Regions from separate parts of the Paenibacillus sp. FSL P2-0136 genome, predicted to be linked through region 4. Evidence: predicted binding sites of a transcription regulator. Region 4 holds the regulator's gene; each other region holds the start of a gene.
What was found. The regulator LexA, encoded in region 4, represses DNA repair genes until DNA is damaged. The targets are predictions, from matches to a motif close to CGAACATATGTTCG.
Positions count from the first base shown of each region.

Region 1: a site for LexA is predicted at 2,105-2,118, ahead of NYE26_RS21955 (YolD-like family protein). Genes of this name have one in related genera too.
Region 2: a site for LexA is predicted at 1,949-1,962, ahead of NYE26_RS22000 (ImmA/IrrE family metallo-endopeptidase). Genes of this name have one in related genera too.
Region 3: a site for LexA is predicted at 1,734-1,747, ahead of recA (recombinase RecA). Genes of this name have one in related genera too.

Region 1 is NZ_CP150244.1:5,182,553-5,186,508, reverse strand. Features, by position in the region: gene NYE26_RS21975 (glycosyl hydrolase) at 1-77, shown strand, start outside; gene NYE26_RS21970 (PH domain-containing protein) at 95-586, opposite strand; gene NYE26_RS21965 (hypothetical protein) at 787-1,389, shown strand; gene NYE26_RS21960 (GNAT family N-acetyltransferase) at 1,477-1,902, opposite strand; gene NYE26_RS21955 (YolD-like family protein) at 2,178-2,513, shown strand; gene NYE26_RS21950 (hypothetical protein) at 2,556-2,717, opposite strand; gene NYE26_RS21945 (M15 family metallopeptidase) at 2,895-3,581, shown strand; gene NYE26_RS21940 (WGxxGxxG family protein) at 3,657-3,956, shown strand, end outside.
Region 2 is NZ_CP150244.1:5,187,450-5,191,405, reverse strand. Features, by position in the region: gene NYE26_RS22015 (hypothetical protein) at 1-119, shown strand, start outside; gene NYE26_RS22010 (undecaprenyl-diphosphate phosphatase) at 315-1,118, shown strand; gene NYE26_RS22005 (hypothetical protein) at 1,129-1,293, opposite strand; gene NYE26_RS22000 (ImmA/IrrE family metallo-endopeptidase) at 1,386-1,910, opposite strand; gene NYE26_RS21995 (YjfB family protein) at 2,072-2,248, opposite strand; gene NYE26_RS21990 (hypothetical protein) at 2,418-2,573, shown strand; gene NYE26_RS21985 (hypothetical protein) at 2,621-2,809, opposite strand; gene NYE26_RS21980 (NucA/NucB deoxyribonuclease domain-containing protein) at 2,896-3,336, opposite strand; gene NYE26_RS21975 (glycosyl hydrolase) at 3,499-3,956, shown strand, end outside.
Region 3 is NZ_CP150244.1:4,058,421-4,062,376, reverse strand. Features, by position in the region: gene pgsA (CDP-diacylglycerol--glycerol-3-phosphate 3-phosphatidyltransferase) at 1-171, shown strand, start outside; gene NYE26_RS17055 (competence/damage-inducible protein A) at 230-1,519, shown strand; gene recA (recombinase RecA) at 1,817-2,881, shown strand; gene NYE26_RS17045 (RecX family transcriptional regulator) at 2,997-3,734, shown strand.
Region 4 is NZ_CP150244.1:3,922,271-3,926,226, forward strand. Features, by position in the region: gene NYE26_RS16405 (hypothetical protein) at 1-264, opposite strand, end outside; gene NYE26_RS16410 (DUF896 domain-containing protein) at 312-521, opposite strand; gene NYE26_RS16415 (LysM peptidoglycan-binding domain-containing protein) at 631-1,047, opposite strand; gene lexA (transcriptional repressor LexA) at 1,245-1,871, shown strand; gene NYE26_RS16425 (L,D-transpeptidase) at 2,060-2,398, shown strand; gene NYE26_RS16430 (hypothetical protein) at 2,478-2,696, opposite strand; gene NYE26_RS16435 (hypothetical protein) at 2,811-3,032, opposite strand; gene NYE26_RS16440 (hypothetical protein) at 3,124-3,483, opposite strand; gene NYE26_RS16445 (hypothetical protein) at 3,499-3,771, opposite strand.

The sequences.
Region 1 (3,956 bases), 1.3 Mb from region 4:
CGCGTGCGGTACTGATGTGGGAGAGCCCCAGCCAATCCAAAGGCGTAATTCCGGCAGGAGCCCTCTACCTTCCATAACCAAGTGTAGCGAAGTGTCAGATATGCTCGCGGTAGCTGATGTTGTTGGCGATTTTCTCGTCACGGACGGCTTGGCGCAGGATATCCTTGACAGCTTGAACCTTACGGATTCTATAGAAGGGGAGCTGTGGAGATGAAGCATCATCCGACAAAATGATCAGCGTCCCGATGCCCAGCATACGCTGCATAACCGACTGAGTGACAGAGAAATCATTGACCCGCAGCAGCTCGATTTCTTCGACATCCTTGCCGATCAGTCCGCTCTTCACCATAATCCGCTGGGACGTAATCGTATACTTGGTGGTATTCAGTCCGATCAGCCCCTTGAGACGGTCGGAGATGCCGGCAGGCTTGCCCTGCCATAATTCTTTTTCGGGACCGGAGCTATGGCCAGCCGCCGGACGGCGTGCTGCTGCCGGAGAACCGGCCTCTTCTGTACCTGCCCCGCATTCCCCGCAGAATTTGGCACCTTCCTTGTATTCCGCACCACATGCTGTGCAATAAGCCATGATAATCTTCCTCTCCTTGAACAGATGAATTCATTATAGTATAACAGGAATTGCCAGTCATCAACGGGTTATGGACCGCCGTTTCTCCCTATGAATACGCTTAACCGCTGACATATGTTTCATTACGCCGAATTTTACATTAATTTCATTTGCACTTAACAAAAATCGATATTATTCTGTTAAGTGGAGGGATATTAACTATGAGACAAGCTTTACTTGCAGGACTGCTAGTGGCCGTCATGATACTCAGTGCCTGCGGCAATAACAGTGCTGAACCGGCGTCCCCGGAAGAGGTACAGGAGACGGTACAGAACTTTTACAATGAAATGTCGAAATTCGACGAAATGGGCAAATCCTCGCTAGAGAACTTCAACACCACGCTAACCTCTTATTCCACCGGACAAGCGACAGACAAAGAATTCGAGAAGGCTGTGGACAGCTTCCAGGATACCGCATCTCAGCTTGCAGATCATGTGAACGATATCAAGATTGCGGGTGGCCTGCCGGATACGATCGAGAAGCTGCTTAGAGATTCGGTGATCGCTTTCCAGAGTGCCTATCAGATCAAGGAGAAGGCTTCCAAGGGCGCAGTATCGCCCGATGTGACCGCTGAGGAATTCAACACGATGAATGAGCAGGCGGACATAGCGATGCTCTACGGCATCTCCAAGCTGAATGAAGCCAGAGAAGCCGCCGGACTGATTGAACCGGAGCAAGCCGTACCAGGAACCGTATCAGATGCAGGCACAGATGCCAAGCAGGAACCGGGTGCTGGAAGCGCAGGGACTTCGTCAGTGAAATAAGCAGAGACAAGACTTGTTATAAGCCAAAGGATTCAGATGAAGACGCTGTACAGCATTACTGTAGGCGTCTTTTTGCTGCCGATTGAATTATTGGTCCAATCTTTTTGAGAAGTACTTAGGGGCTTCCCTGAAACCTTGTCTTTCATAAAATGTATGAGCCGCTATTCTTCTGGCATGGCAATGAACCTGGATACTGGCACATCCTCTTCGGGTGGCGGAAGCTGAAGCGGATTCCACTAATTCCTGTCCAATTCCCTTACTTCTAGCTGAGGAGTCCACAACCAGATAACTAATGGAGGCGATATCTCCTCTCATGCCCAGTTGCGGGATATAATGCAGGGAAAGACAGGCGATAACACCTCCTTCCGCTTCATAGACCATTAACTCCTTATTGGGGTCAGCAAGAAGTCTTTCTATATTCTCTTTCATATAAAGCTCGGTATCCGGATAACCTAACTGCGTCAATAGTCTGGAAATACCCTCTCGATCCTCCACATTTGCTGCTCTAATCATAAATATCATCTCCGTCCTTTCTACCCCTTTCCCCTAATGATGGCATCAGATTAGCGAAATTACTAGAACCACAGTATGGCTGTTTCAATGCAGGTGTGGTGCTAGCTCAACCCTTTGTAATGATCAGTTAAAGCCCTCCTTCTGCGTCCTTGGCCTGACATTAATTTCTGCTTGCTTAACAAGCTGAATCGCGGATATAATACAAACATACGTTCGGTTTATGAGCGGAAAGATGATGTAGTCCGGGTTATAAACATCAGAGTGGGGGAATAGCAATGGGCAAGAAGCTTGAAGCGGGCGGTCTGCGGGAGAGCAGCCGAAGCATGTTGACGGAGCATAAGGGCGGGATCAGGAGGGACGAACGGGAGACCTGGCATAGCCTGAGGCCGGTTCTGGATGAGCAGAAGCTGGAGGAGATTGAGCATACGCTGGCCTTATCGCTGCGGAGTCATGTGCGGGTAACGCTGGTGCTGTATGATCCTCAGGAGCAGGTGAAGCTGAGCGGGTTCGTGACCTCCATTCACACCCACTCGCGGGAATTCAAGCTGCAGTGGGCGGAGGAATGGAAGTGGCTGCTTGTAGATGACATTGTGGAGGCTTATATTGTCTAAAAGGTAAGCTCTTTGCCTGGGATCAGCACGGGCACGCCTCATTTACTTGCTGCGGTGTCCATCCGTCTTCTCATAGGCAATCAGCGTGACTTCCGGGTTCCCGGTCATCCGGGCAATCTCCGATTCCGCCTGGCGGATTACCTCCACCACATCCTCCTGGTCGCTAAGCGGGGCTATTCTGTAGCTGTCGCTGTGTATCTCCATGTTCATCCCCCTTTCCGTTAGAATGACCTGACTTGCGGTCTGCATTCTTATTCTGGCCTGTAGGCGCATAGTTCATCCGGGGAGATAGGACGCTGCACAGCTTATTTTGTGAAAAAACGGTCATTTGTGCAAGCAATCCGGCCTAAGCGGGCATTTACTATACCAGGGGGTGAGTAGATGCTTACTTTGGAGCAGGTCAAGCAGAAATCCGCCGCAAGGCTGGCGAAGCTGCATCCGGCCGTACTGGCTGGGGCGAACGAGCTGATTAGACGGAGCTATAACCGGGGGGTACCAATCCTCATTACGCAGGGCATGCGCACGATAGCGCAGCAGAATGAGCTATATGCTCAAGGGCGAACCAAGAAGGGCGACATTGTAACGAATGCCCGGGGAGGCGACAGCTACCATAATTACGGACTGGCAATAGATTTTGCGCTGCTCCTGCCGGATGGCAGGAATGTGTCCTGGGATATGAAACGTGACGGGGATGGCGACAAGGTGGCAGACTGGCAAGAGGTGGTGCAGGAGGGGAAGAAGCTGGGATTCGAATGGGGCGGGGACTGGACCTCCTTCAAGGATTACGCTCATCTGCAGATGAGCTTCGGCCTTAGCATCCAGGACCTGAAAGCGGGCAGACGGCCTACTGCCCAGCAGAGTGCAGCCGCACTAAGCCGTATAACCGGAGGTGAGCCAGAGGTGAACAAGGATATCCCGGTAAATATTACGCTCAATGGAAAGAAGCTGACGACCGGCGTCATGGACGATGCGGTAACCTATGCGCCTGTACGAGCGATTGCGGAAGCACTTGGAGCCAAGGTCACGTATAATGCGTCCAGCAAGACCGTGAACATTGTGAAGGAATAACTTCTCTGCATAGATGCTGTCCCGGATGGGGAAATTATCAGCGATTAACCACATCCATGAAGGGGGCACAACATTTTGAACAAGCTGATCACAAGTCTTGCCTGCGGTACGGTCCTGTCCATGAGTCTGCTCGGAGCAGGTGACATCTCCGCAGCAGCGCCGGGCGGTATGACAACTACGACTCCGGGCGTTATGAGCACAACCGCTCCGGGCATGCACAGCACAACGACTGACGGCCGAATGGGCAACATGGGAAATATGGGCAATCTGGATGACCGTATGATGGACAGCCGGGGCAATACCATGATGAATGAGACCAGAGATTCGATGCACAAGACCGAATCCATCATGAAGGACAAAATCCGTACCGGCGAC
Region 2 (3,956 bases), 1.3 Mb from region 4:
TTAACAGCATACTGACCGTTCGTAATCCTGCCGGAAACTCCACTGCACTTACGATTACTCCTCTTGCCGGAGGAACAAGACCCGTTTCAGCACATCTTGTTATTACACAATTAGCGTAGCGGCTATTTTATGAATAGAGCATAATGAAATTTTGCCACCAGTAGCTTGGTGGCTTTTTTGTTCTGATCACAATAAACCACATGACATTTATGTCACACTAACTCCCATATTGTTAGCTCATTCGATGGGGAATTCCATCTAAGCCTCTTATACTGGAAATATATTTATTCACTTCCGAGAGGGGCTATTCACCAGTGACTGAAGCTATCAAAGCAATTATATTAGGGATTATTGAGGGGTTGACTGAATTCTTGCCGGTCTCGTCTACCGGGCACCTTATCCTGGCAGGGGATTTGCTGGAGTTCGAGGGGGAGGCTGCCGTTACCTTCAAAATCGTGATCCAGCTAGGTGCGGTAATGGCCGTGCTGTTGCTGTATTGGAAGAAGTATGTGAACATCGGGATGAATATGCTGAAGCTGGATTTCTCCAAGAGCAAGGGGCTGAACGCCATCCACATGCTCCTGGCTATGGTTCCGGCACTAGTGGTGTATCTGCTCTTCAAAGACACGATCAAGAGCCAGTTATTCGGCCCCAAGCCGGTCTTAATTGGTCTGATTGCCGGTGGCCTATTGATGATCTTCGCTGCACGCAGCAGGAGATCCGTAACGTCAGAGACGGTAGACGGGATAAACTACAAGCAAGCCTTCGGCATCGGGCTGTTCCAGTGTCTGGCGCTGTGGCCCGGCTTCTCAAGATCCGGTTCAACGATCTCAGGCGGTCTGCTGCTGGGAACCAGCCAGAAAGCCGCTGCGGACTTCACCTTCCTGATCTCCGTGCCGGTGATGTTCGGAGCAAGCCTCCTGGACCTGTATGACAGCAGGGATCTACTCAGTTCAGATACGCTGACCCTGATGCTAATCGGGTTCGTGACGTCCTTCCTGGTAGCCATGATTGCTGTAGTCACGTTCATCAAGCTGATTAAGCGGCTCCGCCTGGAGTGGTTCGCGCTGTACCGGTTCGTGTTAGCGGGGCTGTTCTATGTAATTGTTATACTGTAAAATCCTGCTTTCAGCCGTATTCCTTAGGCTCCTGCAGCAGGATGGAGAAGGTCTGGGTAACGTGGTCCACTTCAATCGTCTCGATACCCACAAAATCCGGAATTTCAGGATGAACGGCATCCACGCTATATTCAGGGTGAGTCAGCAATAATTGAATGACTTTCAAGGCTTCCACGTTGATCTTGATCCCCTTTACAGTAGAATCTAACCCTGTTATAGAGGGGAATCTCCGCCCTCCGGGTCTATAGCGTATTATCCCCGCAGCGCTTAGCGAATATGTCTGTGGATGATATTTCTGTCTTCGTTACGTTCCATAACAGCCATTAATTGCCCCTGGAAAATCCGTCTCTGGATCTGGTCGATCCGCTGCAGCGCGAGGGGAACGGGAACCTGGAACGCTACAGCCAGCTCGGCAACGGCATCCTCACGAAGCTCGGGCAGCGTATTCGCGGAAATCATACTATAGGGCATGGAGGCATACAGAATGAACCGGTCGGATTCATCTCTCTGCGCCTGCGTGAACACTCCGGGCATAAGCGTAGACTTGCCGGCATGCCGCAGCAGATGACAGAGCTCGTGGAGGAATTCCAGCCGCTGCAGCTCGGGAGGGAGGCGGTTGTCGATGAACATACTGTACATTCCGGCCGCAGCCTCAATCGCCTTGCTTCTGACATCCAGATAGTGTACCCAGATATTGAGCTGCTTCGCTATGTAATCAATGGAGATATCGGCCGGCTTGCGGACGCCAATGCGCTGGTATAGATCCTCTGTCCATTTCTCCAAAGCGGTCATCTGATAATAGCCTTGCATAATCAATCACCCCATATATAAGATCGTATGTTCGTGTTATTGGCCAAAAGAAAAGCCCTTAAGGGCTAAGCAGCAGTTCAGCACGTACTCTTCAACGGCTGAAATATGGAACGGGTGTTCCTATGTATGTAAGCATAAAGGAATTACGCCCGAATATCAAGTGTTTTTCCCAAGGTGGGGTGCGTGGCCTGACTCAGCATCTGAACCATATCCTGGGCGCTGCTCTGCGCCTGCTCCTTGGCAAGGCTCATCACCTGCAGCCCTGCGGCCTGCTGTAAGGATGACTGGCTCATCACTACGGATAATGCAGCAATATCCATCCGGCATTCCTCCCTTCATTTGTTGTGAAGCTATTGCTTCATACTCTATATCGACTACTGGACGCCTGTCCGTTAGGTGAAAGGCATTTCTTTGCCAATTGGCCCATGCAACGGGGCGGAATTCCACATATTCTGTGCTGTATTCAATATTCAAGAGGAGGAATTAATTATGGGAGCAGAGTATGGTTGCGGTTGTGGAAATAACGTAGGTGGAGTGAATCAGGGACCTCCAATCGTTCCGGTAGTAAGCCCTTGGACTTCGACAGGTGCCATTCTGGTTCTGTTCATTCTGCTGGTTATCATCACTAAAGCCTGTTTGTTCTAGAACCGCCTATAGCCAGTGTAGCCCTGTCCGGCCTGTGCCGGATAGGGCTATTTCTTTTTCTTCTTATGAGCACGGACCGTTGGCCCGATCTGGCGTTTGATTCTGCCTGTAGCTGCATCGGTTTCAATGATATAGAGCTCCTTGACTGTTCCTGCAAGCGCGAACCATTCCTGTAAGGCTTCAGCTTCGGACATAGGGCCGTACAGCCGTTTGCCCCGATAACAGATATAGAACACTTCCGGCTCTCCATCTAAGTTATATTATCCCATTTCATTCTACGCTTTATCGCAGTGAAATTGAACAACATCCCCCACAGGCCGGCTTATTTGAAAATAAACTCCACACGCGTACCGTCTGCGAACGCCTCCAGCTGATTGCCTACCCAGCTTCCCGCTCCGCGGTTATCACTGGGTGTTATGTACTCAATATGCGCCCCGGCTCCGCCTTCATCACACATGGCCATCGGCCATTCGTCCCGGTCATAGCCTTTCTTCGTGGGGACTCCCTTCAGAGAAGCCTTGCGGTTCTCTTCCGCCTCCTTGCGGTTGATCGTGCAGATGGCCGACTCTCCCTTACGGATGGCCTTCTGGATGTGCCTCGCGGTCTCCGGGTAGCGGTCTGCCGGGAACTTCAGCTTCACGACCTCCGAAGGATTCGCAGAAGGGGTCTGCGGCAGCCATTGCCCGTTCTCCTCCAGCAGGTAGGCGGCAAGACTGAGCAGGGCGATAATGATGAGACTGATGATGGATTTTTTGGCTTTCATATCTGCTCCTTTGTAAGTGGGTATGGGTATAATGCCTGTGCCCTGAATAGTATAGCGTAAGAATACCGGATTGCGACAGTCCGAATTCTGTGCATTTGCCGTGCTGAAGTTCCACAATTCGTCATAATATGTACAAACACAAGGAAAAGGATGGTGGAAAATGTGGAACAGCGCAACCTCAGGGACCTGCTGGATTCAGCCTCGCGGCTGATAGGTGATGTGCAGTGGCAAGCGGCTTTTCGCAAAATACAGATGTCTCCCGCTGACGCGGAGCTGGGGGCGCCCGCACGGAAGCTGCTGGAGACGCTGTACTGGCTGCAGGGCCAGGGAATGATCAGCGGTCAGCATGATTACCTGGAGAGCCCGGATGATATCAACAACAAGCTGAAGAATACGGCTGGCAGCTATGCCGGACTGCACGGCTATGAGATGGGACCGATCAGCAACCAGACGGAGAAGCTCATCAGCAGCCAGCGGCAGGGCGTAACCGACAGTGCGATCCGTTGGCATAAGGCCGGGGGCATCGTAGCGATGACCTATCATGCCAACCTGCCGGGCAGCGCTCCAGCCTGGACGAATGTCTCCATGAGCCTCAGCGAAGCTAATTTCAGCAAGTACAT
Region 3 (3,956 bases), 140 kb from region 4:
GTGATTCAGATTGTTGCTATTTCCCTGCTGCTGCTTAACAATTTCCCGTTCCAGTTCGTCAGCATCCCTGTGGATGACATTGCCATCTGGGCGGCAGCCATCATTACCATTTACTCTGGCATTGATTATTTCGTGAAGAATAAGGATCTGCTGGATTTGAACAAAGCCTGAGAGGCTGGAACAGGCTTAACCTTGCAGGATACCTACAATCAGGAGGAGAACGTCAGCTATGAAAGCAGAGATTATTGCCGTTGGAACAGAACTTTTACTTGGACAAATCGTGAACAGCAATGCCCAGTTTCTTTCAGTCGAGCTGGCTGCATTAGGCATTGACGTTTATTTTCAGACCGTTGTGGGAGATAACAAAAACCGCCTTCTGGAAGCGATCCGGATTGCTCAGAGCCGGGCGGATGTTATATTGTTCACGGGCGGCATTGGTCCGACCGAGGATGATCTGACCAAGGATGCGCTGGCTGCGGCGCTTGGCCGGACCCTGCACATCGACCAGCTAGCCATGGATCATGTGCAGCGCTTCTTCGATGACCGCAAGATTGTAATGACTGAGAATAACCGCAAGCAGGCGCTTGTCATTGAAGGGACGACTCCTCTGTCCAATGATACCGGCCTTGCGGTAGGGATTGCTTTTGCAGAAGAGGACAAATATTATATCGTGCTGCCCGGCCCGCCCCGGGAGATGAAGCCGATGTTCACGGATAAGGCCAAGCCATGGCTTCAGCAGCATGCACTTACTGGTGAAATGCCGCTCTACTCGAAGATGCTGAAGTTCGCCGGGATTGGCGAGTCGCTGCTGGAGGACAAGCTGATTGAGCTGATCCGCAGCCAGAGCGATCCAACGATTGCCCCGTATGCCAAGGAAGGCGAAGTGACCGTGCGCATCTCCACCAAGGCGCCGTCCGAGCGGGAAGCTATGGTCAAGCTCGATGCTCTGGAGAAGACGATTGCGGACATTCTGCCGGAGAATCTGTATGCCAACATCGATGTGCCGCTGGAGCAGCTGATTGTGGACTGGATGGCGGATGCGGGACTCACTCTAAGTGCTGCCGAGAGTTGTACAGGCGGTCTGCTGATGGAGAGCATTACGAATATTCCGGGCAGCGCCTCCATGTTTGCCGGAGGGATCGTGTGTTATTCCAATGATATTAAGAAGAAACTGCTGAATGTGCCTTCCGCCATGCTTGAAGGTCCGGATGCCCCGGGAGCGGTGAGCCGCGAGGTTGCGGAGGTACTGGCTGAGCAGGTGCGTATGATCGGTGACACGGACTTCGGCTTATCGGTTACCGGTGTAGCCGGACCGGGATATTCCGAGCGCAAGCCGGTGGGTCTTGTGTTCGTAGGACTGGCTGAGCGGGGCTGCAAGACAGAGGTATATGAGCTGAATCTGAAGGGCACCCGTGAGAACATCCGGCTGCGCACCGTCAAGGCGCTGCTGTACCGGTTGTGGCGCCGCCTGGAAGAACGCAAGGTTGCTACTCCGCTGGAAGGCTCGGCCTTGCAATAACTGTACGGGCCGGTATATAATTCATGTATACGGAAGAACCGTGGCTTGAGCGATCATGCTGCGGTTTTTTGTTTTATATTAGGTATAACAAATTATCCTTTGGCTGTTCCTATTAACGTAAGAAGCGGAAGAGAAGCACCTGCTGAGTTTTGCATCCGGAAGGAGGCATGTATCTTACAATAAAAGGGAGTATTATCCCCGGGAGCAAAAAAAACGAATGTATGTTCTAAAAAAGACTTGGCAAGCCCTTCAAAACACGTTATTATAATACTATAAACAGTGAAGGAAGTGGTCTGATTGTCAGATCGTCGTGCAGCGCTTGATATGGCGCTTCGTCAAATAGAAAAACAATTCGGTAAAGGTTCGGTAATGAAACTGGGAGAATCCACTCACATGAAAGTGGAAGTTGTACCTAGCGGATCTTTGGCACTTGATATTGCACTAGGTATTGGCGGACTTCCCAAAGGACGTATTATTGAAGTATATGGACCGGAATCTTCCGGTAAGACGACGGTTGCACTTCATGCGATCGCTGAAGTACAGAAGCAGGGCGGACAAGCTGCCTTCATCGATGCTGAGCATGCGCTTGATCCCAAGTATGCCAAGGCGCTTGGCGTTAACATTGATGAACTGCTGCTGTCCCAGCCTGATACGGGTGAACAGGCCCTGGAAATCGCTGAAGCGCTTGTACGCAGCGGAGCAGTAGACATCATTGTAGTTGACTCTGTAGCAGCACTTGTGCCGAAGGCAGAAATTGAAGGCGACATGGGTGATTCCCACGTAGGCTTGCAGGCCCGTCTGATGTCCCAGGCCTTGCGGAAGCTGTCTGGTGCCATTAACAAATCCAACACTATTGCGATCTTCATTAACCAGCTTCGTGAGAAGATCGGCGTAATGTTCGGTAACCCTGAGACCACTCCGGGTGGGCGCGCTCTGAAGTTCTATTCCTCTGTCCGTCTGGATGTGCGCCGGGTAGAGAGTATCAAGATGGGTAACGATGTCGTGGGTAACCGCACGAAGATCAAGGTTGTGAAGAACAAGGTAGCGCCTCCGTTCAAGCAAGCGGATGTAGATATCATGTACGGCGAAGGAATCTCCAGAGAGGGAAGCCTTGTGGATATCGGTACGGAGATGGATATTGTCAACAAGAGCGGTGCCTGGTATTCCTATGAAGGCGAACGTCTGGGTCAAGGACGGGAGAATTCCAAGCAGTTCCTGAAGGAACATCAGGATATTGCTCTGCTGATCGAGAACAAGATCCGTGAGGCAAGTAATCTCACGACTCTGGTAGAGCCACCATCTGAAGCGGCTGTGGCTGCGGAGCAAGAGGAAGAAGAGAAGCTGCTGCTTGAGATTGAGTAATTAAGTACTCCTCTACTTCTAATTGAATAATGAAGTCAAGATGGATAGGCGCCCTGTGAAGATATAACAGGGTGCCTTTTCGTAAATATTTCAGCTTAAGTAGGTGATTGGCAGGATGGTTATCCAATTGGATGAGGAATTCGAGGAACAGGATGAGCAGCAGGTGCTGGCGGATTTCCCGGCAGATCAAGAGCTGGTAATTACAAAGGTAGAGCGGCTTAAGAAGTCTAATTATCGTTATCTAATCCATTTCGGAGACTACAACATGACTGTTCATGAAGATGTCATGATCAAATACCGGATGATTACCGGGAGTGCTTTTGTAAAAGCGGATCTGGAGGATATCGTTGCCGCAGACGAGCGCCAGCGGGGGTATGTGGAGGGGCTTAGGTATCTGGAGCGCAAACCCAGAACCGCACAGGAGATGGCCCGCCGTTTAAGGGAGAAGGAAATAGGGGAGACTGTTATTGCCGAAGTTCTGCTCCGCCTGCAGGAGGAACGTCTGCTTGATGATCCCTTGTACGCCAAACAGTGGGCGGAGCAGCGGATTGTGAATCAGCGTAAGGGCAAGATGTGGATCCGGCAGGAGCTGCGGGAGAAAGGGATTGATAAGTCGCTGATTGCGGAAGCGCTGGATGAGATCACACCCGAGCAGGAGCTGGAGAGCGCGCTGCAGACCGGACGGAAGAAATGGAGTACGATCCGGGGAGATGTGAACGACAAACGCCGGAAGACAGGGGCGTTCCTGATGCGCCGGGGATTCTCAGGTGAAATGGTGCGCCAGGTGATCGGGATTCTGCGGGATGAGCAGGATTGTGAGGGGGAAGAAGAGGAGTTTTACTTCCCGGATTGATTCTCTTGACTTTATTACGGTTATCGACTCTCTTGACAAGGTCTTTTTATAAATAATAAAATATAACATGAATCGGCATAAACTAAGATTCCTTTTTCCTTCCCAAAAAGCAGACTCTTATGTTCCGGTTCGCGTACAACTCATATGAAATGTAATCGCCGGATAAGGCGGGCAATGTCCATGTGCAGCATGTGCAGTATGGCAATCGGTGTATTACCGGTT
Region 4 (3,956 bases):
GAGCAGGAAGTACAGCACTACACCCAGCCAGTTGGCCAGAATCCCGCTTCCTTTGGCTTCGTCAATTGAGCCGACCACCCAGAACATGATACCGAGCAGCATCAGTACAACGGGGAATACGATATTTCGGCCTTTGAAAATATCGATGCTTTTCGCGGCAGTCTTAGTGCTGGAAGTGTAAATGGAGTCCTTCCCCTGCTTCTTTCTTTGCTGGTTAATTTGCTTCGTGTTGCGTTGAACCATTCTTTCCCAAGAACGGGCCATGTAAGTTCCCCCTAGTCATCCTGTATTATCTATGAAAAGGCAACAGGCTAATGCTTAAGTCCGTTATTGCCTTCTTCATGCTCCGGATTGTCCACAATTTCGATGGTATCAAGCTGGGCCCGAAAGTTAGTGCGGATATTCCCCAGGTAAATCTCGCGGAGCTTGGCACGTTCAGCCAGTTCCTCTTCATTCAGGCCGCCGTTCTTAGCTTTGCGTGCCAATTCATTGATGCGTGCGACCAATTCGTCAATATTCAATACGTTTCCCTCCCTCTAAATTCATTTTAACTTTGCCATGAGAAAAAGAGCTTGTCAAGGTCTACCCCCTGAAAGCTCTCCGAGTCGATCATTAGCCTGCTGCATTCCTTCAGTATAAAGGTAAAGTCAGAATATCTCCGGCCTTAATGACGCTGTTCTCCAAATGATTACTCTTCATTATTCCTTCTATATATACGGCTGTCTTCATGTCCCCAGGCTTGTTGCTTAACGCAATACTCCATAAGGTATCCCCGCGTTCGACTACGATCCGCTTATCCGGCTTCATCGACGAGACCGAACCGGCAAAAACATTCCCCACCACAGTGAATCCCGAAATAACAAGCATCAGCACCAGGACCAGCTTCATCAGGCTGACCTGACGGAATAGTGATGAGAGCGCAGCGAGACTATGAAGAATACCGTCCTTGATCTTGGTTACATAACTATGAGCAGTTGGATTACTGGGAGCGGACACCTTGATATCCTCATTATTGTAGATGCTGTTGTATGTACTATACTTTAACATGATTATCATCCTCCAAACACATGTTCTTGCTTTCGAAAATAATATAACACGAACATGTGTTTCGATCAATAGTTTTTTCGGAACATTTGTTCTCTTTATTTCCGTTCTCTTATTTTCCTCATTTTAGAACTTATGTTTGTACGAACGGAAGTTCTATGTTATAATTTTCCCAAACATAGTATATGGGGTTGATACCGATGTCAAAGATTTCTAGTCGTCAGCTGGCGATCCTGGAATTTATACGTAATGAAGTCCGCAGCAAGGGTTATCCTCCGTCCGTCCGCGAGATTGGCGAGGCTGTCGGCCTGGCCTCCAGCTCAACCGTGCATGGTCACTTGGACCGGCTTGAGAAGAAGGGCCTGATCCGGCGTGACCCAACGAAACCGCGTGCCATTGAATTACTCGGCCAGGAAGATTCAGAGAATGTGCATCAATTCGTCCAGACCGTTACCCGCATCCCGGTAGTGGGTAAGGTTACAGCTGGTGTTCCTATTACAGCAACAGAGAATATTGAGGATTACTTCCCGTTGCCTGCTCATTATGTAGGTGATAACAAGGTATTTATGCTATCTGTCCTTGGTGACAGTATGGTGGATGCCGGAATTATGAACGGGGATTATGTCATCGTGCGCCAGCAGCAGACTGCCGACAACGGCGATATTGTTGTAGCGATGACCGAAGAAGATGAAGCAACTGTCAAGACCTTCTACAAGGAACGGGATCATATCAGGCTGCAGCCGGAGAATCCGGCGTACGAGCCTCTCCGCCTCAACCGCGTTACAATTTTGGGCCGGGTCATCGGATTATTCCGCGATATCCACTAATCTACTCCCCGCTTAAGAACAGGCTGCTCCGCACCATGCGAAGCAGCCTGTTTTATGTTCATTTTACTTCGTGTGGTGGCCAAAAAGCTGTATACAAACATTTGTTCGCATTCAGCTTTTTGGCCATTTTTTCTGCGAACCGCTGCATAGCTCCGCACATATCCTGTTACAAAGGAGTGCTGATCTGTATGCCCAATTACCGAATTATCGTCGATCTGTCACAGCGCATGCTGTATCTGCTGGATAATGACGTTGTCACCAGAGGCTTCCCTGTCGGCATCGGCAAAATGTTAACCGTCTCGCCTGTAGGCGAATACACCATCATTAACAAACAGCCCAATCCGGGCGGTCCGTTCGGTGCCTTCTGGATGGGACTGTCCAAGCCGCATTACGGCATCCACGGAACCAATGACCCATCCTCCATCGGCCACATGGTCTCACACGGCTGTATTCGAATGTATAACGCAGATGTTCTGGCTCTAGCCGCCCTCGTTCCCATAGGTACCCGTGTCACCATCCGGGAATAGGAACGTCGCAAAAACCCTTGAGACGCCAGATTGCGTCCCAAGGGTTCCTGTGACTCATATAAATTAGAGCGGATACAGACTACAGCACACTTCTCAACAGACGGATAGCCACCGTATTCAAACGGATGGCCTCGCGGATCGATTCTCTGGCTGCCAGCAGTTCTCTTCTGGCCCGCGAACCTCTAGGCACCCTGCGCAGATTCTCATTGATCTCTTCCAGTCTCTCCAGCAGGATTGCCCGCTGTGTCAGCAGGACATTAATGGCTCTGCGAATCCGGTTACGTTCTCTTTGGCTCATCTTTACACCTCTTTTACACTTGGATAGTATAAGAGATGCCAAGAATGGCTCCAAAGATTGTGTGATTCGGCAGTAATGTTAGTTAGAGCTGCAGGTAGTGGGCAGCGAATCTGCTTACTTCTTGTTCAATCGTACCCGGAATTCAAATTCATCGCGTCTATAAGTCATTCCGGCCAGCACAATGTACTCCGGTGTCCATTTCTGTACAGGTCCGGCATAATCAGCAATCACATGCGGTTTGCCATCAACCAGCTGAACGACGTAGACCTGTACCTGTGCCAGTGCGGCAGCGAATAGATCAGCATCACTGGACAGTACTTTATAAGCCGTATTCAACTTCGTTCCTCCTTGTTCCACAACCATATTAAAGATTCCGTCTCGAATCTATTCAATTATACCGGGTCATGGAACAATATGTAAACCATATTTACAGCTTAATAAACAGGATTTTGAACAATCCGATATACTTCTTCGTGGCCCCGCCATCCCGGGTAAAAAAATTGGTATTCTTAAGGTCCGGTACACTGAATACAGAAAACAAAATGTAGTTATCCCTCACGGTCAAAGACTCAATTACAGGCTGGGCCACCTGCTTGGTAATTCCGTCGCCTATTTCCTGACCGAGCGTATTTTCCAGATTCTTTACAGAATATTCACTGAATGCTTCCTTTCCCGGATTCGTAACCGCCATCACAATCAGAACAAGGATAAGAACCAGTAACGACTTACCGCCCGATCTCCTGCGGACTCTGCGTACAGGGCTTGGCGTATCATAACGCGAATTCATTCTTTTCCCCCTCTACTACAGAATATATAGTATCTCTAGCAACATGACCCCCAGCGGATTCAACATCATCCGGTAGACGAACAGCATCCCACCTGTAATGCCACTGCCCCCGACATCAACGCTGCTCCAATCCCACAACGGCAGAGCCGGCGCATCCAGCCCATATTGCTCCATAAGCCTAGCTTGGGTCTCCGCTGGCACAGCCGCTCCTTCCGCCCCAGCCACCGGACATGTTAGCGCCAGGATGAGCATCAGCGAAAGCATAATCTTATATGTATTCTTCATCATCCGCTCCCATGTCTGCCACTAGAATTCTCTTCTGGTTAAGTATATAGGAGATGGAATAGTATGTAAAATGATTTGATCTGGAGTTATAATTCCATTATATTATGATGTGAGAGCTTTGTTCAGTCGTCATCATCACTCCTCTCCCCCATACTAAAAATCGGGAGAGTTTTTTTTATGTAGGAGGT